One region of the Sporosarcina sp. YIM B06819 genome, then DNA from elsewhere that is predicted to be linked to it. Evidence: riboswitches for the same ligand, from Rfam matches in the RefSeq annotation. Region 1 holds a riboswitch; each other region holds the start of a gene.

Region 1 (7,693 bases):
GATTACTTCGGTCGTAAACAAAGGCTGTTCACTCCTCATCTGTCGTTCTCTTTCCTTTATCTTCTATTATACATCAAGCGAGAAACGCAGTGTTATTTTCATGAAACAAATGCCTTTCATTGAAAAATAAATCTCATGCTCCCGAAACTATATCTTATTGGCCTTTTTTCCCCTAGTATTTGTTTTGTAAATAAGTTTTATAGGAGGATGGACAATGACTAAAGGGATTAAGATTGTCACGATTGGTGGAGGTTCAAGTTATACGCCAGAATTAGTGGAAGGGTTTATTAATAGACACGATGAACTGCCTGTGAGGGAATTGTGGTTGGTTGATATAGAAGCGGGTAAGGAAAAATTAGAAATCGTGGGTAACCTTGCAAAAAGAATGATAGAAAAAGCAGGTCTCCCCATTCAAGTCTATTTAACTCTCGATAGAAAAGCTGCTCTACAGGATGCCGATTTTGTTACGACTCAATTTCGTGTAGGCTTGCTAGATGCTCGTGCAAAAGATGAAAGAATTCCTTTAAGCCATGGAGTACTTGGACAAGAAACAAATGGGCCAGGTGGGCTATTTAAGGGATTGCGTACGATTCCGGTCATTTTAGACATTGTAAATGACATTAAGGAATTATGTCCAGACGCTTGGCTGATAAATTTTACAAATCCTGCTGGCATGGTGACAGAAGCTGTTCTTAGGTATACAGATCATAAGAAAATCGTTGGGTTATGTAACGTGCCAATCGGTATTGAGATGGGGGTTGCAAAACTTTTAGATGTGGATCATTCGCGTATTCGTATAGACTTCGCTGGTTTAAATCATATGGTATATGGATTGGATGTCTATCTAGATGGAGTTAGTGTAAAAGACCAAGTCATTGAACTGTTAGCCAATCCGGAAAATAGTAGCTTTGTTAAAAACATAGAAGGACAAGGCTGGGAACCAGACTTTATTCGAGCATTAAATGCACTAACTTGTCCTTATCACCTTTACTATTATAAAAAAGATGAAATGTTACAAAAGGAGCTGGAAAACTTTAAAGAGGGGACGACGAGAGCGGAAGTAGTGAAGAAGCTTGAAGAAGAATTGTTCGAGCTTTACAAAAATCCTGATCTAGCGATTAAACCATCTCAGTTAGAGGAAAGAGGTGGATCGTACTACAGTGATGCAGCTGTTCGTTTAATTTCATCTATCTATAACGATAAGCGAGACATTCAGCCGGTTAATACCATTAATAATGGGGCCGTCGCTAGTATACCGTTTGACTCCGCTGTTGAGGTCAGTTGTGTCATTACGAAAGAAGGTCCAAAGCCAATCATTAGTGGAGATTTACCAGTTGCAGTCAGAGGTTTGGTACAACAAATAAAATCTTTCGAACGAGTAGCAGCTGAGGCGGCTGTGACGGGAAACTATGATACAGCGCTGCTTGCCATGACCATCAATCCTCTCGTTCCGTCAGATAAAGTAGGTAAAGCCATTTTGGATGAAATGCTAGAAGCACACAAAGAGCACTTGCCGCAATTTTTTCAACGTGTAGAAGTGTAATTTTTAAGCAGATTTCATGGTGCCACTCATTCAACCATATTTGTTTGGAATAATATGGTTAGTCGACTGTGGCACCTTTTTAAATAACAGTAATAAAAATTAACTAGCCTTTACCTCAGCAGAACCTTTCTCCTTAACCCGCTTCAATGTAGCCACAATCAAAAAGCTCACAATCACCAATAATAGCCATGAACTCACCTTACCTAAGTGAACGAGACTCCATGCAGCGGTTTGGTTAGGATATTGCCACGCTCCAAAGAATGTCGCGATATTTTCGGCTACCCATATAAAAAAACCTATGAGCACAAAAGAAAATGCGAGTGGCATACGATAACGAGTTCCATTCACTGCATATGTGACCCACGATTGCCAAAAGACAATTAAGACAAGTGCAGATAACCACCAACGTACGTCAATCCAATAATGGTGGGTAAAAAAATTCAAGTAAATCGTAGCTGCAAGAGGTACGACTAGTAAAAAAGGAGGCCACTTAACGAGCTCCACGTCAAGCCTTCTCCATGCTTGGCACAGGTAACTTGCTACACTCGCATACATGAACCCGCTATACAAAGGTACTCCGAAAATTTTGAAATAACCTTCCCCTGGATAAGACCATGAACCCATATGTACCTTAAAAATTTCAAGTGCAAGTCCAATTAGATGGAACAATGTAATCACCTTTAGTTCATCCCGCGTTTCAAGCCCAGAATGCACCATCCACCATTGCATCAAAATGCAGATGATAAGAATCCAATCATATCGCGGTAGTAAGGGGAGTGGTATGATTTGTGTTAAAGCTAAAGAGGCAAAAATAACGACAGGAAACAAACACGATAGGGCCTGCTCCCAACCGAAACGAATAAGTTGTTTTACTGCTCTCATAATTGATGCCTCCAAAGGTTCACTCGCGGGTGCTAGGTTACTGAAACCATTCGCGTCTTTCTGCGAATTGTAGCAGTGCCTGGCTTCCGCCTATTATTGTGCGTCTTCATCACTTCGGTATTCCAAAATATCCCCAGGTTGACATTCTAAAGCCTTACAAATCGCTTCTAAAGTGGATAAACGAATCGCTTTTGCTTTTCCATTTTTCAATATGGAAATGTTGGCCATCGTTATGCCGACCTTCTCCGAAAGTTCAGTTACGCTCATTTTCCTTTTTGCTAACATCACGTCAATATTGATAATAATCGCCATTGTTTTCACCTCAGACCGTTAAATCATTTTCTGATTTTATTTGAATTGCTTCTTGTAAAAGTCTTTGAAGAACAGCGGCAAAGACGGCAATCACCATTGAAGCAAAAACAGGAACCATTCCAACTATGACGAGACCTGGTGCATCGTCTAGATCGGCAACGAGAAATACAAATGGCAAAATGATGACATACAATCCACTAATTGTTATTGCACAGAATTTAATATTCTTTAGTGATTTAACAGATAACTCAGAGAAAGATTGGCTCATGTCAATATAGCTTAACAGTTTAAAAGCCTGATACAATGCCATGAAGAACGGTATAACTGAGACATACATACCTATTAAAATGGGATAGAGTATATGGGCATAATCTGGGTTTACTGGATTATTGGCGAGCTGATATAACCCATATATACACAAAGCAAGGACTGGGATTCCCATTAAAAAAACAGCCATCCTTAAAAATAGTGTTGACCCTCGTTTCATAAAAAGCACCTCATTTGTTTATTGTAAACTTAATTTTAACACGTTATTTATCGTTTTGCAATAAATACTTATCGAATATAATGGACGAGTCACATCAATTACAATATCACCATTTTTAAATAGGCGAATAGGCGGGAGCTACTAACCAATCAAAAAACCTTCCAACGACACATCATATTCCTTGAAAATATCCTCAAACAACGCTTTATCAATCAATTTACGCAATACGCCATCAAAATAACCGGGAATATTACGGACTGTTTTGCGCTTTGACGCTTGAACAGCAATATGAAGTGCTTGTATGGCCAACCGTTCAAATAAATCTCCTTGCTGCTCATGAAGGCTAAATTTCATCATGCGTAATGACTGTGCACGGTAAATCCCAAACAATTGACGAGCTAAAGAATTGTCACCAATCGTCGTTGATAATAGATCTTTTATTCTCCCAAACAACGTAGTAGGTGTAGGAGCCGGCTCCGCAGGATACGTATCTGTAAGAGTATGGGTCTTTATGTTTTTAGATTCAAAAGAAAATGCTTCAGGTTCAGGAAAAACATCGTCAGCCTCACTGTCACAAGGCTTGTCCGCTGTTGCCGGCATGGTCAAAGTCGACTGGTCAACGAAGGGTAAAATAACATAAATGTTAGCGCCAAGTCCGTTCATGACTGGGCGAATGTAATGGATCCGCTCGATAATTCCAAGACTTTCTAACTTACGAATCGCACGTCGAACCGTTACATTAGATTTACCGATTTTGTCTGCCATCGTGTCGTGCTTTAAGTGAGCAGCGCCGTATTTCACGGAGTAACGACGAATCATGTCCAACACAGCACGATCTGTTGGATTCATCTCGTTCCAATGCTTAATGACATGACGTTGCGCTGCCTCGTCCATATCTTGTGTGTTTGCGAAACGTGCGAAGTCTTTTAAGTAAATTGTCATGGTGGTCATTCCCCTTTTATTTTTTATATAGAGGGGAATGAGGAAATCGGATACATCTTTAAAAATATATTTTTGAAAAAGAAAATCCTTCTGAACAAGCAAGGATTTATTTGTTGACGGAGAGTTAGATGAAAATACAGTATATAGGAGATTTACACATAATTCCGATGGCGGTAATAGGCGGGAGCACAGTCACTACTACAATTCGCCGGCGATTGGAACATTGGGCTCTGCGATAGTCGGTATCGTGTTTTATTATGAAGCTAAGAATGGATTGAGGATTTTTTGTATCCTTGGAATTGTATTTACGATTATTGGTCTGAAAGTAGTAAGTTAGTGCGGCCAACTTTTGGAGGGTTCCCGTGTGAGAAACAATGATACATGTTTATTTGAATTAACGTATTTGTTCGAGAGACTGTACTTTTTATTCAATTACGAACACCCCTGTAATCGTAGGAAACAACTAACGATTACAGGGGTGTTTTTATAAGCAAGTCTCTTTTAAAAAACTTGCACCAAGTTCAATTTCATCACTAGAAAGATTACTAAAGCCAAGTTTACTAATGGATCCATCGGTATGATTGTGAATGAAGTAGATGGAAGTGGGATACACCTTGGCACAAAAAGGGCGGCGCGTTCAATGAGCCATTTCTCTGAATGGCCAAGTTGTCCTTTCGAAATAAAGGAATTGATTTGTATACCGCCCTAAAAGTTACTGCGGCATCGTGGCGATCAAACACTCACTCCATCATAAATAGACAACGTACGTTGCAATGAATGGAGTTGTTCATCGTTCAATGGAATCATCGGCAAACGGACACCGCCGACGGGAATTCCTGTTAGATTCAATGCCGCTTTTACTGGCGATGGATTTGGCGCGGCAAAAAGAGCTTTCATAATGGGTAACAATTTACGGTGGTCTGTAGCAGCCTCTTTGACATTGCCCATTTTGAAGTTTTTAATCATTGCTTGCATTTCATTTCCTATAATATGAGAGGAGACAGAAACAACGCCAGCTCCACCAATTGATAATACTGGAATGGTTAAGCCGTCATCGCCGCTATACAAGGAAAATCCTGCAGGCGTCTGCTCGATGATTTCAGCCATTGCATCTAAATGGCCGCTCGCTTCTTTAATTGCAACGATATTTGGGATTGCTGCCAGGCGAATGACTGTATCGACGGCGATGTTGACAACTGTTCGCCCTGGCACATTGTATAACATAATCGGTAAAGAAGTAGCAGCCGCAATCGATTGGAAGTGTTGAAACAATCCTTCTTGGCACGGCTTGTTATAGTACGGGGCGACGAGCATAATCGCATCGACACCAACATCTTCTGCTAACATTGTCAGTTCAATCGATTCCCTTGTGCTGTTCGAGCCTGTTCCGGCAATTACGGGCACTCTGCCACCCACAACTTCTACTACAAACTTAAATAATTGGACCTTTTCCCCAGTGGTTAATGTCGGAGATTCTCCAGTTGTTCCCGACACAACTAAACTATCTGTTCCGTTAGCGATTAAATGATCAATCAAATTCCTCGTAGCGTCAAAATCAATGTCCTCATGTTCATTAAAAGGAGTTACCATAGCTGTTACAACTTGTCCGAAATTCATCAATTCTCCACATCCTATTCATTTTTTTAGTAAAAAATAAAATAGAGGGTGGAGGGCAATTTATCAATTATGCCCCAGCGTAATTGCGTCCAGACTTTTTTGGGGGGTGCCTGAAAAACTCGCCAAAAAAGTACGTGACATCGGCCGGAGGCTTTATCTGGATTATTCTACTGACCCCAGATAAATTGACGCAAAAAAGCAACAACGAGGGCTCGTTGTTGCAGCGAAATAATAGATTATTTCTTTGCATAAGATAGCCCTCCATATAGTTTCCTATATGACAATCCTGCACTTATTCAACGCAGAACCAGCTTCGAGATAATGAGTGTCTCTCCACTTCGGCAAATCCCCCTTTCTACAATCTTCATAGGATCTCATTATCCTTGGATTGCATACTAATGGTTTTTGCGCCTCTATCCTTACTTCAAAGTTTCGAAATAAGTAATATTAAATTATTACCACTTTACACGTAATTCTGGACAATTGCAAGCCGAAAGTGAAATTGCTTGTTTCGGAGGCCTATAAATCCTCGTTCAACGTCTCACAGATGAGGCCATTCTTACATAAGTATGTCGTCTTCCTCTGATGACGATTGAATAGGTCATGATGTTTTCCGGCACTGCAATCCCATAAAAGCCTGTATCACCGATATGATAAATATCAGCGCCAGCCATTTTACTATTGAGTGCGATTTGGCGTATCGTTGCGACTTCATTTTCGAGGAGACTGTCACCTATGCAACCTCGAATTCCTCTTTTTGTTAGATTCATAAATAGTCCTGTCATAACCCTTGAACTTTAAGTATAATGTATCTAAATCATATTTTATTTAATGAAGTTGAAGGTCTTTCATAAAATTGTATAGGGGTGTATGTCAAATGAAAGAATACAGTTTATCAGAGAAATTAAATGAAAGTATTGTTGATGGAATTATTGAAGGGTATAGGGATTACTTGGATGTACGGCGACAAAAAGCTCGTGAATTAAAGGTTCACGGCGCTTATGCCTGGGTTAAGGGGAATCATATTGACCATTATGTTGCTTTGTCTTGTGAGGACAGCGGTGTTACTAGTACTTTAGCAAAGGCAGGTTTAACTTGGCAATATTTACAGTTCTCAGATAAGAATGAGAAGACGTTGTTTATTGTAAAAAATGTACGGTATTTTAATATAGATGAGGTGGACAAGGGGAAAGACGCGAAAGGTCGCACGCGAGGAAGTAAAGCTTCCTATATGCAAAATTTAATGCAAATTAATAGTGGCGTTAAGTTTGATGAGATTCCTGCAAAGATATTCAATCAATCTGTACAATTAGAGCTATTAGAGGATTTTCAGCCAGTGACACTTGCAGCTGAAGATACAGAAGGAATGGATGCGCAGTTTGACAGGTTTTATATCGCTACCTATAACATTGATGAGGATCATCAAATTGGTGAAATCCGTTTATGGATGCCTAATCCTGCTGATAATAAGGCATACTTAATAAGTGAGTTAACGCCATATATTGGACAAAAGTCTAGTCATTTATTTGAAATTGAGGAAGAACTAAAATCAGTTCTGGTACAAACAATTGCAGCTGAAGGTGTCCTAGATGCAACTGCCTTCGGTATTGTTCTTGATGATGTCGAAGAGCAAGAAAATTGAGTTTTTATAGAAATGAGGTGCCTTCTTGTTTATTGGTAAAAGTTTAACCAATATCCGTATTCTTAATGATTTGAGTAGGGGGCAATTGGCAGAAAAAGTGGGCGTAACTGAACAGGCTATTTGGCAATATGAAAATGGTTATATGTCCCCTAAATTAGAAGTTGTGAATAAATTGAAGCTGACTTTTAAAGTGAAAGCTTCGTATTTTTATCGTGTAGATTTATTGGATAAAGTCGATTTTGAGAATATACAGCTTCAACATATAGCG
Region 2 (7,693 bases), on a different contig from region 1:
CTAGCAAGTGAATGATTCCTGGTGCCGCGTCCGTCATCGCCTTAACAGGTGGTTGGTTCGCAAGGAAATCACCGCCGTAGACAGTATCATCTAAGTGGATATCAGGCGAGTCGCCTTCCCCTTTTGTGTTTACCGCGCCGTTAATGCCGCCTTGAGCACATACAGAGTGGGAACGTTTAACCGGGACAAGTGAGAATAGGTCAACCGGTGTGCCTTCCTCCGCTGCTTTAATGACCGCCATTAGGCCTGCAAGACCGCCGCCTACGACAATCAATCTGCTTTTTGCCATTATTGTTTCACTCCTCAAATTATCAGTGATCTCATTGTTTTAAATCAAACGACGAATGCAAGTAGTGCTTGAACGCCGATTGTAGATAGTACTAGGAATACTGCAATCGTAACGTACGAAACGATAGTCTGTGAACGTGGTGATTGTGCCAATCCCCATGTCACTAGGAATGACCATAGACCGTTCGATAAGTGGAACGTCGCCGCAAGTACACCAGCAATGTAGAACGCCAGCATGAATGGGTTCTCCAAGATGTTAGCCATCATATTAAAGTCTACTTCTGCACCCAATGCTTTCTGAATTCTTGTTTCATAGATGTGCCATGCAATGAAGATCACAAGGAATACCCCTGTACTTCGTTGTAGCATGAACATCCAGTTACGGAAAGTTCCAAAGCGTTGTACGTTATTTTTTGCTGTGAAAGCTATGTACAGGCCATAAAACGCATGGAACATAAGTGGGATGTAGATGATGAACCATTCTAAAAACAGAACGAATGGTAAGTTCCCCATAAAGTTAGATGCTGTGTTGAATGCCTCTTCCCCACGAGTCGCAAAATGGTTAATCACCAAGTGTTGTGCTACAAATAGCCCAACCGGAATAATTCCGAGCAATGAATGAAGACGGCGCAAGTAAAAATCTGATTCTCTCGACAAGTCTTTTACCCTCCCTTATTACTGAGGTTGCCTATCAGGGGTTGTCATCGTTTTGACACGAAGCAATCATTGACGGCTTCCCTCTACGTGGTACAATATTAGAACATGTCCATTGTACTCCTCTGTTTTAAGGAGGTCAAGACGATGTGGTTTTTTGTTGCGAACATATTCCTTCTATAAAATGATTAGCACTTATTTTCATCCGAAAGGATTGGATAGTAGATTGGACAATACTACCTATCATTCGCCGACTCGTTTCGGCTATGAAATTTTACGTGACCATGTCTTACCCAGCATTTTAGGCGCTCACCAAGGGGATATCCTGTACTGGGCAGGCAAAGAGGTTGCTAGGAAATTCCCTGTTTTTAGTATTGAGGAGCTTCCCGAGTTTTTTCAAGAGGCAGGTTGGGGGACTCTCACGCTTAAGAAAACAGCAAGAGAAGAATGTTTTTATACGATAGACACCGAAGAAAGTTCGACTATTCAAAATAGATCTTTTCAGTTAGAAGCCGGTTTCCTTGCAGAACAGTATCAGAAATTGAATGGACTTCTTACGGAATGCTACGGTGAAGTACTATCTAAAAAAGGACAGGTTACATTTCATGTGAAATGGGATGTAAAAACTAAAATCAGCCTATAAAAAAAGAGATGCATCCATCAGAGGTGCATCTCTTTTTTCTATATTAATTAATAACAACTGCATCCAATCCAAATTGTTCATGAAGTGCAGCCACGGCTTTCTCCATATCAGGCTCTGGAATCACGACCGACACCTTAATTTCCGATGTACTCACCATTTTCACTGGAACGACTGCTTGTCGCAATATTTCAAACATATTTGCCGCGACACCCGGATTAGATACCATTCCACTACCAACGATTGACACTTTTGCTAGTCCTACTTCAAAATCTGCACGGCGGTAACCAAGTGCCTCTTTATTGGTTTCCAACACGTTGATTGCTTCAGCGAAATCTTCTTTCTTTATGGAAAATGACACAGAAGGTTGTACATCTTCCCGAATGGTCTGGACAATGATATCGACGTTCACAAGGTGCTTCGCAAGCGCTGTGAATATATTAGCGAGCGAGCCGTTAAACGGAACGTCGTACATCACAGTAATTCGAACAATATCTCGCTCAAAAGCGATGCCTCGAACAACTAAATTATTTTCCAAATCAATTTCCTCCTTGATAATGGTTCCTTGTCCGTCCACATGCGCTGGTCTTACACGCAGCGGCATTTGATGGTTCTTTGCAAACTCAACCGCTCTCGGATGAAGTACACCAGCACCAAGATTAGCAATTTCAAGCATTTCATCATATGATATTTCTTCAAGTTTTTGGGCTTTTTTTATTAACCTTGGATCAGTCGTAAATACGCCTTCAACGTCCGTATAAATATCACAACATGCAGCATCTAGCGCAATAGCGATGGCAACAGCACTTGTATCAGAACCTCCACGACCAAGCGTCGTCAGCTCCCCGCTAGCATCAGCACCTTGGAATCCAGTAATAACTGCAACAGCACCCGTTTCAAGTGCAGACACAATTCGATCCGCTTTTACTTGCTCAATACGCGCATTGCCATGAACAGACTCTGTCATTACACCCGCTTGCCACCCCGTGTAAGAATACGCCTCCACACCTTGTGCAGCAATTGCCATCGCGAGCAAAGAAGCCGTCACTTGTTCACCAGTTGCCAGTAACATATCGAGCTCACGCCGTCCTGCTGCCGGATTGACTTCCTTGGCTAACGACAGTAATTCATCCGTTGTTTTCCCCATCGCAGAGACGATAACAGCTACCTGCTTACCTCGATTGACTTCTTCTATAACAAGCTTTGCTGCACGTGCGATTCTTTCCGGATTGGCGACTGAAGTCCCTCCGAATTTCATTACGATCCGTTCCATTTTCCATTCCTCCGTCTTTCTCCTGTACGCAAAAACAGCCCTCAATAAATTGAGAGCCGAGTCCGATTAGGGCATCCTAAAAAAGATGCTCCGTACGGATAGCTCTCCAGGTCGTTGATACCTGACAGACTTCCACCTCTTTAATGGAAATCCAGCAAGACAATCGTGACAGCCGATTTGTCTGCTTCGGCGAATACCCCTTTCCATCTCCTTCATCAGGCTGCCGCCTTCTGGACATGTACTATTAGCACTCGCACCTCTATCCTCACTTCATATAAAATTGTGAGAGGAATAATTCAGTGCATTCACTCTATCACATTATTCTTCCTCCCGCAATGCCTCTTGTCGAAAATACGTTTCAACGGCCTCTGCGACAGCCCCAGGCAATCCAGCTTGCTGCAATGCTTCCACGGAGGCTTCACGAATCTTCTTCACCGATTCAAAATGTTTTAGTAGCTGTTGCTTACGTTTCGGCCCCACACCCGGTAATCCGTCAAGCGCAGACGTCAATGAATTCGTCTCACGCCGTTGCCGGTGGAATGTAATTGCAAAACGATGCACCTCGTCTTGAATCCGTTGTAATAAATAAAAAGCTTCACTTGTCCGTTTTAACGGAATCATCTCAATCGGATTGCCGTATAACAATTGCGCCGTCTGATGCTTATCATCTTTCGCCAATCCGGCGATTGGAATCGATAGGCCAAGCTCATCTTCAATAATCTCCCGTGCTGCTTCCATATGCCCTTTTCCACCGTCAATGACGACTAAATCAGGTAGCGGCAAATCGTCCTTCAACACACGGCTATAACGCCTTCTGACGACTTCTCTCATCGCCCCGTAATCATCATGCGCAGCAGCTGTTTTCGTCATATATTTACGATAATCCTTACGATTTGGTTTACCATCGACAAACGACACCATCGCAGAAACAGGATCAGCACCATATGTGTGAGAGTTATCGAAAGCTTCAATACGGAGCGGTATCGTAATATTCATCGCCTCACCCAACTCTTCACACGCACCAATCGTACGTTGCTCTTGCCGCTCCATAAGTTGGAATTTATCTCCTAATGACATTTCCGAATTTTTAATAGCAAGATCGACAAGCGATTTCTTTTTACCACGCTGCGGAATAAACACATTAACATTCAAAAGCTCTCGAACTAGCTCACTATCGATGCCTTGCGGTAAAAGGATTTCCTTTGGCAATAGATGCTCAGACTTGCCATAAAATTGGCCAATGAATGTCAGTAATTCATCTTCCGGATCTTGATAAAGCGGAAACAGCGACACATCCCGTTCAATCAATTTCCCTTGCCGAACAAAAAATACTTGAACACACATCCAGCCTTTATCAACCGCATAGCCAAAAATATCTCGATCCGTAAAATCATTCATCGTCATGGCCTGTTTTTCCATAACGGCTTCAATATTTGTAATTTGATCCCGATACTCTTTCGCACGTTCAAACTCTAAATTTTCCGCCGCTGAGGACATTTTCTCCATCAATTCCTTCTTGACTCTTTTATAGCCACCATTCAGAAAACGACTAATGTCGTCCACCATTACTTTATAATTCTCCTGATCAATTTCATTGACACACGGAGCTAGGCATTGACCAATGTGATAGTAAAGACATACGCGATCCGGCATCGTCTGACATTTTCGGTACGGATACAGTCGATCCAATAATTTTTTCGTTTCACCCGCCGCATAAGCATTCGGATAGGGACCAAAATATTTCCCTTTGTCTTTCTTCACTTGCCGCGTGATGATCAATTTCGGATGGCGTTCAGCCGTAATTTTCAAATACGGATATGTCTTATCGTCTTTCAACATAATATTGTATTTCGGGTCGAATTGTTTGATGAGATTTAATTCAAGTACAAGCGCCTCGATGTTAGATGAAGTGACCATATACTCAAAATCCTCAATTTCACCCACAAGTCGCTGCGTTTTCCCATCATGACTTCCCGTAAAATAACTGCGTACCCGATTTTTCAACACTTTCGCTTTCCCCACATAAATAACGGTTCCTTGTCGATCCTTCATAAAATAACAGCCCGGCAACTCTGGTAAAATCGCTAATTTCTGTTCAATCAATTCATTCATTCTCTTCACCTACCAAAAAAACCGGGTGCCAATGAAGGGACCCGGTTTTTGATTAAATTCGATTACGCGTGTTTTTCGATCAATTCAGCAAGTGCTTCTTTAGGTTTGAAACCGACCACTTTGTCAACAATCTCGCCATCTTTGAAAAGAATTAGCGTTGGAATTGACATCACACCGTAATTACTTGCCGTTCCTTGGTTATCATCAACATCTACTTTTACAATTGTCGCTTTACCGTCGATGTCGCCATCTAGTTCTTCAAGAACGGGAGCAATCATTTTACATGGTCCACACCAAGGTGCCCAAAAGTCAACAAGGACGAGTCCTTCTTTAATATTCTCCGCAAAGTTCTGATCAGTCGCATTAATAATTGCCATGGTAAAATTTCCTCCTTTAATAACTATGCTTGTAGTATATCATGTGGCTAAAACAGGGGCGAACTATATGCCCGTAACGAAAGAAAGCCTCCCTTTTAAGGAGGCCTTTACGCATCATTTAGTTCGCCTTAATCTTCTTAATCTCTTCAATCATCAACGGAATAACTTCAAACAAATCACCAACGATGCCGTAATCTGCTATTTTGAAAATATTTGCTTCTGGGTCTTTATTAATCGCAACGATTACTTTAGCATTTGACATCCCTGCAACGTGCTGAATTGCACCTGAGATACCAGCAGCGATGTACAAGTCTGGTGTTACGACTTTACCCGTTTGACCGATTTGTAGAGAATAGTCACAGTAGTCCGCGTCGCAAGCACCACGAGATGCCCCAATCGCTCCGCCTAGTAGCGTTGCAAGCTCTTGTAATGGCTTGAATCCTTCTGTACTTTTTACGCCACGGCCACCTGCGACAACTACTTTTGCTTCAGAAAGGTCAACGCCTTCAGTTGATTTACGGATAACTTCAGTAATGACTGAACGAAGACTCGTAATGTCAGCTGTCACCGAAGATACATCACCTGTACGGCCTGCATCTTGCACAAGTGGCGCAATATTATTTGGACGCACTGTGATAAACAGCAGTCCTTCTTTGTTTTTCACTTTTTCGAACGCTTTCCCAGAGTAAATCGGGCGGATGAATACAGCTTCATCCCCTTCACCTTCGATAGCTGTCACGTCTGAAATCAAACCAGACGCCAATTTACTCGCGATTTTCGGCGATAAGTCTTTCCCTAGTGCTGTATGGCCAAATACAACGGCATCTGGTTTCTCTTGCTCATAAACAGCCATAAACGCTTGACCGAAAGCATCAGAAGTATATTGTTTCAAATGTGGATGTTCCACAGTAACGACACGATCAGCACCGTATTGAATCATTTCTACCGCCAATGATTGAACTGCATCACCAAGTAACACACCAACTACTTCACCGCCACCAGAAATCTTTTTCGCAGCCGCGATGACTTCGAATGAAACATTACGCAATGTCCCTTCTCGCGTTTCCCCAAGTACTACTACTTTATTAGACATCTAAAGTCCCCCTATGACAATTCAAAGTTATGTTACATTTAGTTGATCAATTCTATCGAAGCACGTTAGATTACTTTCGCTTCAGAATGAAGTAGCGTTACAAGTTCATTGACTTGATCGGCAAGTTCTCCTTCTAGAACCCGTCCAGCCGCTTTTTGTGGTGGTAGATACACTTCAATCGTTTCTGTTTTCGCTGCTACATCATCTTCGTCTAAATCCAAATCATCCAGCTCAAGCTTTTCAAGTGGCTTTTTCTTCGCTTTCATGATGCCAGGCAATGATGGGTAGCGTGGGTCGTTCAAACCTTGCTGTGCCGTTACTAATAACGGTAGTGATGTTTCGATTGTTTCTGAATCCCCTTCAACATCACGCACAACTTTTACAGACGTGCCATCCATTTCAAGATTTGTAATCGTTGTCACATAGTTGATGCTGAGAAGTTCAGCAACACGTGGTCCAATTTGTCCTGAACCGCCGTCAATCGCTACGTTTCCTGCAAGAATTAGATCTGCATCTTTATCTTTCAAGTACTCAGCGATAATTTTAGCCGCTGTAAACTCATCCATTTCGTCAAGATCATCTTCTGTATTAATGAGGACTGCTTTATCCGCACCCATTGCTAGCGCCGTACGCAATTGTTTCTCCGCATCTTCGTCACCGATTGTAATGACGGTTACTTCACCTTCATTCGCATCGCGTACTTGAATCGCTTCTTCAATTGCATATTCGTCGTATGGGTTAATGATGAACTCCGCACCATCATCGGCAATTTTACCATTGGCTACCGTAATTTTTTCCTCTGTATCAAATGTCCGTTTAACTAATACATAAATATTCATCTTGCAGTCCCCCTCAACTTTTCGATTATTTACCTATAAAGACAGGTTGGCGTTTTTCAAGAAATGCTTGGATTCCTTCTTTAGCATCTGCAGAGACGAAAACTTCACCGAATGAATCGGATTCCGCTTTGACACCCTCATAATAAGAAGCTGGTTTTGCATATTGCAGCATAGCCAGTGCGGCTTTCACTGCAACAGGACTTTTCTTAGCAATTTTCTTAGCAAGTTCCATTGTTTTTGACAGCAGCTCTTCGTCTGCATAAGCTTGGTTGGCAAGCCCGAGACGAGCGGCTTCTGCACCACTAATCGGCTCGCTTGTCAGTAACATCTCCGCTGCTTTTGGCATACCGACATAGCGTGGAAGACGTTGCGTCCCGGCAAATCCAGGAATTAGACCTAATTGCAATTCTGGCAATC
Region 3 (7,693 bases), on a different contig from region 1:
ATTCGGTTCGAGTCCATTGGCATCCTTTTTCGGCCGTGCATTGATCGCTTATACAAAGGCTGATTGTGCGCTATTTAATACAGGGATCTTTCTTGGTAGCTTAGACAAAGGTTGGGTGACGAAAGAAAGCCTGCATACGCTACTGCCACATCCGATAAACCCTTGTATCATCACACTAGACGGCGCCGAGTTGAAAGAGATTTACGAACTGTCTTTGAATGAAGAATGGCCGCATATTGAAATTAAAGGACTTGGATTCCGTGGGACGCTTATGGGAGCAATGATACATGAAAGATTGTACAAAAATCGTCATGGTAAGCTTTATGCGGGGAATCGGCAAGTTGTCGAGGGGCAGACGTATTCGCTTGCCACACTAGATATGTTTACATTTGGCTTTTTCTTTCCTTCGTTGAAAGAGGCGGAGAAAGACTACTGTATGCCTGAATTGATTAGAGATGTGTTGGGCTGGTATGGAACTGAATAAACGACTCCTTTCCTGCATAATGTAACAGCAGGAGGAGTCGTTTTGAGATTTCATGTGCAAAGTACTCGAAGATCAAGGAAGAAGAAACGAAAATGGTTACCGCTCCTTATTCCGGCGTTTCTAATCGCGATTGCCTTATTCTTATACATCATCAATATGAGACTTACACCTATCTATGTCCAATATGCAGAAGTACAAACGCGGATAATAGCCGCTCATGTCATTAACAAAGCTCTCACATCACGGGATTTTAAATTACCTAGCGTTGAAGAAATGTTTCCGGCAGGCACTAATGGTTCTACTGGGGTAATAACAATCAATGCGGAAGCCGCTAGTCGGGCAGTAGGAGATATACATGCACTAGTTGCTACTCATCTTAAGCAGGCTGAAGCGGGGAATTTTGATATGTTGCCCATGCAAAACAATATCGAATATGACCCGCAAGCAATGGAAAGTCAAAAGGGCATTGTATTTTTTGTTCCTATTGGGCAGGCGTTGAATATTCCCTTACTTGGAAATTTCGGTCCAAAAATCCCAATCCGCTTTCATGTCATTGGTGAAGTGCACACGGATATTGAACCGACCATCAAGGAATTTGGTATAAACAGTGCATCTGTCGAAGTAAATGTTGTTGTGACAGTGAACGTTCAAATTATCGTGCCGCTTGCAACGCAAGAAAGTGTAGTGGAACAGAGAATTCTGATTGCAATGGGAATTATTCCAGGAACCGTGCCTCCGGTCTTCAGTAATGGTGGAGGTGCTGCACCTAATATTGAAATTCCAGTCCAACTTCCAAAGCAATAGTGAATAAGACTTGAAAGTTAGCTGTTTTATTGTTAGGCTAGTATAGTAAATAAAATACCGATTGGGTAGAGGCTGCATTGCTTATCAGTCACACACGAGAGATTGACATCTATGACCGTGTGTAAAAGGAAGCTTTGCCGAAGTTTGATAGGATCGTCAAATCCATCAGGCTGGGGTTATTCCAAATAGGAATAACACTGTCATACATCGTTTGATGTGTGATGAGCTACATGTCGTACGTTAGATAAGCACTTTTATTTATCCAACAAACGCAACGTAGATAATGCCGGCTCCCCAAACACTTAATTAAGTGTCAAAAGGAGTCGGTTTTTTTATTCCCCCATGACGGGCCTCAACCCAACAAAATGGAGGATTTTAGAATGATTGGAACATGGGTATCGATTTTGCCGCCACTAATTGCTATTGTCATGGTGTTGGCGACAAAACGCGTATTGCTATCACTTGGATCAGGAGTTGTCGCTGCAGCTTTATTGGCAGCATCCTTTTCGCCAGGTGAATCTATCAAGAATTTATGGAGTGGAATGATCGTCTCTTTCTGGGATGGAGGAGAATTGAATACGTATAATATTTACATTATGTTATTCATCCTTTTACTTGGAGTTATTACGGCATTCGTTAGCTTGTCTGGTGGTAGTCGGGCGTTTGCAGCGTGGGCAGTCCAGCGTATTAAGACAAGACGTGGAGCTAAACTATTGACGGTGTTTTTGGGCATTGCGATCTTCGTAGATGACTATTTTAACGCATTGGCAGTTGGTCAAATTGCTCGTCCGATTACGGATCAGCACAAGATTTCTCGCGCGAAATTAGCTTATTTTATCGATTCAACGTCAGCACCGATTTGTTCGATTTCGCCAATTTCTAGCTGGGGTGCGTTTTTAATAGGACAGCTAGCACTCATTTTTGGTGGTGCCGCGGCTATTAGCTATTCACCACTATCGGCTTTTATCATGATGGCCCCTATGAATTTTTATGTTGTGGCAACACTAGCAACAGTCTTTTTCTTGGCGTGGACAGATGTTGATTTATTTGGAATGAAAAAACATGAAGAGCTTGCGAAAGAACAAGGGCAGTTATTTGATCCTTCGAAAGCGATTCCTGGTCAATTGAAAGAGGAGTTCCCTGTGCACGCACATGGTCGTGTACGTGATCTAGTAGCACCGATTGTGGTGTTAGTAGCTGTTACTTTTGCCATGATGATTAGAACGGGCTATTTGGCAGGTGGATCGATGAGCATTTGGTCGATTTTTGAAAACACAGATGTGCCTTTGTCATTGCTAATAGGGGGAATGGCGGGGACAGCAGTTGCTGCGATGTTGTATATGCTACAGATGAAACGCAATGAAACGGCAAGTATGCGGTTGGTCATTCGCGCATTTACAACTGGTGTACAATCGATGATTCCAGCAGTTCTCATCCTAATTTTTGCTTGGGCACTAACCGATTTAATTGCTGTATTAGATACAGGTGCTTATTTATCGGGCGTTGTCATAAGTGCTAATCTACCAGTGGCATTTTTACCGGTTATTATTTTTGTGCTGGCAAGTTTAATGGCCTTTGCAACGGGGACATCTTGGGGGTCATTCGGAATCCTGTTACCGATTGCAGGAACCATTATGATTGATGCCGCACCGGACATTTTATTACCAGCATTGGCAGCAGTTCTTGCAGGAGCGGTCTGCGGCGATCACTGTTCGCCGATATCGGATACGACAATCCTGTCAGCGACAGGTGCGGGGAGTAACCTGATGGATCATGTGACAACGCAATTACCTTACGCGCTCATCAGCGCAGCAATCGCTGCAATTGGCTATATTGTTTTAGGGATTACAGGCTCTGTATGGATAGGTCTTATTGCTGTCATTATTCTTCTTGTTATATTATTTGCTGTTTGGTCGATGAAAGCAAAAAAAGAGGCCGTTCAGCTGTCTGCATAAAAAAAGAAGCGATGGAATTTCATCGCTTCTTTTTTATATAAAAAGCAATTTTTGGATAAAAAAATGTTTTGACAATAATCAATCAGGTATATATACTAGCAATAAGATTACAAACAATCTGAAAGTATTAAACATTTAATTCTCTGTTTTAGAAATAGAGAATAAGAGGGGGAAACTAGGATTTATAGCATTACGTCTTTAATTATCTGAATTGTAAATAAAAAGGGGGATTTCAAATGAAATTGAAAAAATTCGCGGGTATATTTGCCACAGCAACTCTTGCAGTTGGACTACTAGCAGGATGTGGTGCTGGAGAGAAAACGGGCGGGGATAGCTCAAGCGCAGGCGGCGAGGGTGGCGACTCGATTAAGATTGGGATTAACTTAGAATTATCGGGGGCTGTTGCTTCATATGGAACATCAGAACTTGCTGGAATTGAATTAGCTGTTGAAGAAATCAACGCAGCTGGCGGAGTGGATGGCAAGAAAATTGACTTAGTAAAGGTCGATAACAAATCAGACCCGGCAGAAGCAACGAGTGCAGCACTAAAATTAATCGATAAAGATAAAGTCGTGGCAATTATCGGAGCGGCGACAAGTGGTGCAACAGTTGCACAAGCTGATATTGCTAATAGTAAAGAAATACCTATAATCAGCCCATCTGGTACAAGCCCGACAGTAACGGTTAAAGAAAATGGCAGCGTCAATGAATTTGTCTTCCGAACATCTTTCATCGATCCGTTCCAGGGGACTGTTGCAGCGAACTTTGCAGCAAACGAACTGAAAGTGAAAAATGCTGCGATTTACTCGGATAACTCAAGTGACTACTCAAAAGGTCTTGCAGCATCATTCAAAAAAGATTTTGAAGCAGCGGGTGGTAAAGTAGTTAGTGAAGAATCATACATTGCAAAAGACTCTGATTTCCGCTCAACATTAACACGTATTAAAGCGGCAAATCCAGAATTCATTCTGATTCCAGGTTACTATGAAGAAGTTGGATTGATCGTTAAACAAGCGCGTGAAATGGGTATTACAGTACCACTTATGGGCGCAGATGGTTGGGATTCTCCAACTTTACTAGACTTGGCTGGTGCAGAAGCGTTGAACAATACATTCACGACAAATCACTACTCTTCTGAAGATACAGATGGAATCATCCAAGAATTCAATGATAAATTCGAAGCGAAATATAGCAAATTACCAGATGCATTTAACGCACTTGGGTATGACACAGTTTACCTACTAGCTGACGCTATCAAACGTGCAGGTGGAGCAGATTCAGTGAAAATTAAAGATGCTTTAGCTACAACGAAGGATCTTGAACTTGTCACTGGCTTATATTCAGTAGATGAAAATCACCACCCTATCAAATCTGCTACGATTCTTGAATATAAAAACGGTAAGCAAGAATTTAAAACAAAAGTAAATCCTTAATTCAAATACTAGGAATGGGGGGAGGTCATCCTCTCATTCTTTTTTATCTTTGTTCAGCTGAAGATCACTGCGGAACAATAGAGGAACGCAGGCTAAGGTCGCCACGTCCTGTGGCAACGCCTGCATGACCTGCATCGTGCAGGCCCAAGCCTCCGGCGGATGTCATAGATTTTGAAAGGAGTTAATCGAGCTCGATTCAAAATCTGGATGCCATTTCGTCAAGGCGTAATTGATTGAAGCCTATCTTAGAATAAAAAAGGAGTGAAAAATGCATGGAATGGTTACAGCAGCTGATAAACGGTATTTCACTCGGAAGTATATACGCGTTAATAGCATTGGGCTATACAATGGTTTATGGAATCATAAAACTCATTAACTTTGCGCACGGGGAAGTCTTTATGATTGGAGCATTCATCGGCTATTTTTGTATTGCTGGATGGGGGCTTGGGCTGTTTCCAGCTTTGCTAGTTGCAATGACAAGTTGTGCAATCATTGGGGTTATCATCGAACGAATTGCCTACAAACGATTGCGGAATGCGACACGAATTGCCGTTTTAATCACTGCAATCGGAGTATCTTTGCTGATTCAAAATGGTTTCATCTATATGCGCGGAGCACAACCAGAAGCGTATCCGGCTGTTTTTGCGAATAAGTCATTTGCTTTTTTTGGTGCTCAAATTAGTAGCCAGTCCATCTTAATTCTTTCTGTTTCGATTGGCTTGATGATTATCCTTCAATTTATTGTACATAAAACGAAAATTGGGAAGGCGATGCGAGCGGTATCTTATGACAGTGAAGCTGCAAAATTGATGGGCATTAATGTAGATAACACAATCTCGGCGACATTTGCGATTGGCTCTGCACTAGCGGGAGCTGCAGGCGTTATTTTCGGTATTTATTATACAAAGATTGATCCGTTGATGGGGATTATTCCCGGTTTGAAAGCATTTGTAGCGGCTGTTCTTGGTGGAATTGGTATCATTCCAGGGGCAATGGTCGGTGGGCTTGTGCTTGGGGTGGTAGAAACATTTGTAAGTGCGATCGGCTTCTCGCTTTGGAGAGACGCTGCGGCATTCATCATTTTGATCTTAATACTCATTTTCAAACCGTCAGGCATCTTTGGTAAAAATACGCGTGAGAAAGTGTAGGTGACAGGACATTATGAAAAAGTCAAAACAATTTTGGATATTTATCAGCTCATCTATTGCTGCCTATGCCATTGTTCAACTTCTCATCAACATGGGAATTTTGGATGATTTTTATATCAATACTCTTGTTTTTATGTCAATCAATATTATGTTAGCCGTCAGCTTGCATTTAGTCATTGGGATTACGGGACAATTTTCACTAGGGCATGCTGGATTTTTAGCAGTTGGTGCGTATGTATCAGCGATTGTCACTATGAAATTGCAATTACCATTCCTAGTTGCCATTTTAGCAGCGGGTGTAATGGCAACGATTGCCGGATTAATCATCGGGATTCCAAGTTTGCGGTTACGCGGGGATTATCTAGCAATTGCTACGCTTGGTTTCGCAGAAATCATTCGAATTATTTTCTTGAATATTGAATATGTCGGTGGAGCGGCGGGCATGCAGGTCACGCATTTAACGAATTGGACGTACACATTTATATGCCTATTCGCGACAATCGTAATCATTGTGAACTTTACTAATTCACGACATGGTCGAGCATGTATTTCCATTCGTGAGAATGAAATTGCGGCAGATGCTATGGGTATTAATACAACCTACTATAAGGTTCTAGCGTTTGCGATTGGTGCTTTCTTTGCCGGTATTGCCGGTGCGTTGTATGCCCATAACTTCTATATTATCCAGCCTGTTAACTTCGGGTTTTTAAAATCAATTGATATTTTAATTTATGTTGTATTAGGCGGACTAGGAAGTTTGTCAGGTGCAATTGTAGCTACTATATTATTGACAATTGTTTCTACATTCCTACAAAGTTATCCTGAAACACGGATGATTATTTATAGCTTAGTCCTGATCATTGTCATGCTCTATCGTCCAAAAGGTTTAATGGGAACGATGGAAATCACAGATTATTTCAAGCTGTGGAGAGGTTCGAAAGGGGGCAGCAAACATGGCCAGTGAACCGTTACTAAAAGTCACAGATGTCGGTATACAGTTTGGTGGACTAAAAGCTGTTGCGAATTTCAATATGGAAATCAAACAAGGTGAGCTAATTGGATTGATTGGACCTAATGGTGCGGGTAAGACAACGAGCTTTAACTTGTTAACGGGAGTCTATACGCCAACCGAAGGTGAAATTTTACTGAATGGGCAGCGTATTAATGGCATGGCCCCGTACCAGGTTACACGCAAAGGAATTAGTCGGACATTCCAAAATATCCGGTTGTTTAATGAATTGTCTGTATTGGATAACGTAAAAGTGGCTTATCATTCGTTAGCGAAGCATTCAGTAATGAGTTCCATGTTCCGTCTTCCTACTCACTTTTCTGGTGAGAAAGAGATGGAAGAGAAGGCAATGGAGTTTTTGAAAATCTTTCAGTTGGACAAATACAAAGATGAACATGCAAAAAACTTAGCTTACGGAAAACAGCGGAGACTGGAAATCGCCAGGGCGTTAGCGGCGGGACCGCAGCTGTTGTTGCTCGATGAACCTGCCGCTGGGATGAACCCGCAGGAAACGAAGGAATTGATGGAACTCATCGCTTTTGTTCGCAAAGAGTTCAATTTGACCATCTTATTAATTGAACATGATATGAACTTAGTGATGGGGATTTGTGAGCGTATTTACGTATTGGATCATGGTGTGCTTCTTGCTGAAGGAACTCCTGAAGAAATCCGTAATAATCCAAAAGTAATTGAGGCTTATTTAGGGGAGGAGGTCCATGATGAGCATGCTTAAAATTGACAACATCAATGTCTATTATGGAAGTATCCATGCCTTAAAAGGCGTTTCATTGGAAGTAAATCAAGGCGAAATTGTTACATTGATTGGTGCTAATGGAGCTGGGAAAAGCACATTGTTGAAA

The links. A riboswitch is a leader RNA that binds a small molecule or an ion and turns the genes downstream of it on or off. The one in region 1 is predicted to bind lysine.
Region 2: linked by a shared signal. The riboswitch ahead of R2B72_RS01430 (aspartate kinase) and the one ahead of dapA (4-hydroxy-tetrahydrodipicolinate synthase) in region 1 are both predicted to bind lysine.
Region 3: linked by a shared signal. The riboswitch ahead of R2B72_RS12215 (Na+/H+ antiporter NhaC family protein) and the one ahead of dapA (4-hydroxy-tetrahydrodipicolinate synthase) in region 1 are both predicted to bind lysine.

What each region holds. Positions count from the first base shown of each region.
Region 1 is NZ_JAWLIQ010000027.1:16,468-24,160, reverse strand. Features, by position in the region: gene R2B72_RS15905 (MurR/RpiR family transcriptional regulator) at 1-21, opposite strand, end outside; gene R2B72_RS15900 (6-phospho-beta-glucosidase) at 215-1,543, shown strand; gene R2B72_RS15895 (DUF817 domain-containing protein) at 1,643-2,425, opposite strand; gene R2B72_RS15890 (helix-turn-helix transcriptional regulator) at 2,519-2,737, opposite strand; gene R2B72_RS15885 (DUF2975 domain-containing protein) at 2,748-3,224, opposite strand; gene R2B72_RS15880 (helix-turn-helix domain-containing protein) at 3,366-4,166, opposite strand; partial or broken gene R2B72_RS15875 (QacE family quaternary ammonium compound efflux SMR transporter) at 4,381-4,503, shown strand; gene dapA (4-hydroxy-tetrahydrodipicolinate synthase) at 4,899-5,783, opposite strand; lysine riboswitch at 6,030-6,207, opposite strand; partial or broken gene R2B72_RS15865 (haloacid dehalogenase-like hydrolase) at 6,317-6,490, opposite strand; gene R2B72_RS15860 (hypothetical protein) at 6,661-7,425, shown strand; gene R2B72_RS15855 (XRE family transcriptional regulator) at 7,451-7,693, shown strand, end outside.
Region 2 is NZ_JAWLIQ010000001.1:290,272-297,964, reverse strand. Features, by position in the region: gene sdhA (succinate dehydrogenase flavoprotein subunit) at 1-289, opposite strand, end outside; gene R2B72_RS01440 (succinate dehydrogenase cytochrome b558 subunit) at 334-945, opposite strand; gene R2B72_RS01435 (YslB family protein) at 1,169-1,585, shown strand; gene R2B72_RS01430 (aspartate kinase) at 1,629-2,855, opposite strand; lysine riboswitch at 2,947-3,125, opposite strand; gene uvrC (excinuclease ABC subunit UvrC) at 3,174-4,967, opposite strand; gene trxA (thioredoxin) at 5,030-5,344, opposite strand; gene R2B72_RS01415 (electron transfer flavoprotein subunit alpha/FixB family protein) at 5,463-6,437, opposite strand; gene R2B72_RS01410 (electron transfer flavoprotein subunit beta/FixA family protein) at 6,503-7,276, opposite strand; gene R2B72_RS01405 (enoyl-CoA hydratase) at 7,302-7,693, opposite strand, start outside.
Region 3 is NZ_JAWLIQ010000016.1:55,814-63,506, forward strand. Features, by position in the region: gene R2B72_RS12205 (bifunctional metallophosphatase/5'-nucleotidase) at 1-484, shown strand, start outside; gene yunB (sporulation protein YunB) at 527-1,288, shown strand; lysine riboswitch at 1,347-1,525, shown strand; gene R2B72_RS12215 (Na+/H+ antiporter NhaC family protein) at 1,669-3,243, shown strand; gene R2B72_RS12220 (ABC transporter substrate-binding protein) at 3,480-4,676, shown strand; gene R2B72_RS12225 (branched-chain amino acid ABC transporter permease) at 4,949-5,824, shown strand; gene R2B72_RS12230 (branched-chain amino acid ABC transporter permease) at 5,838-6,788, shown strand; gene R2B72_RS12235 (ABC transporter ATP-binding protein) at 6,778-7,566, shown strand; gene R2B72_RS12240 (ABC transporter ATP-binding protein) at 7,559-7,693, shown strand, end outside.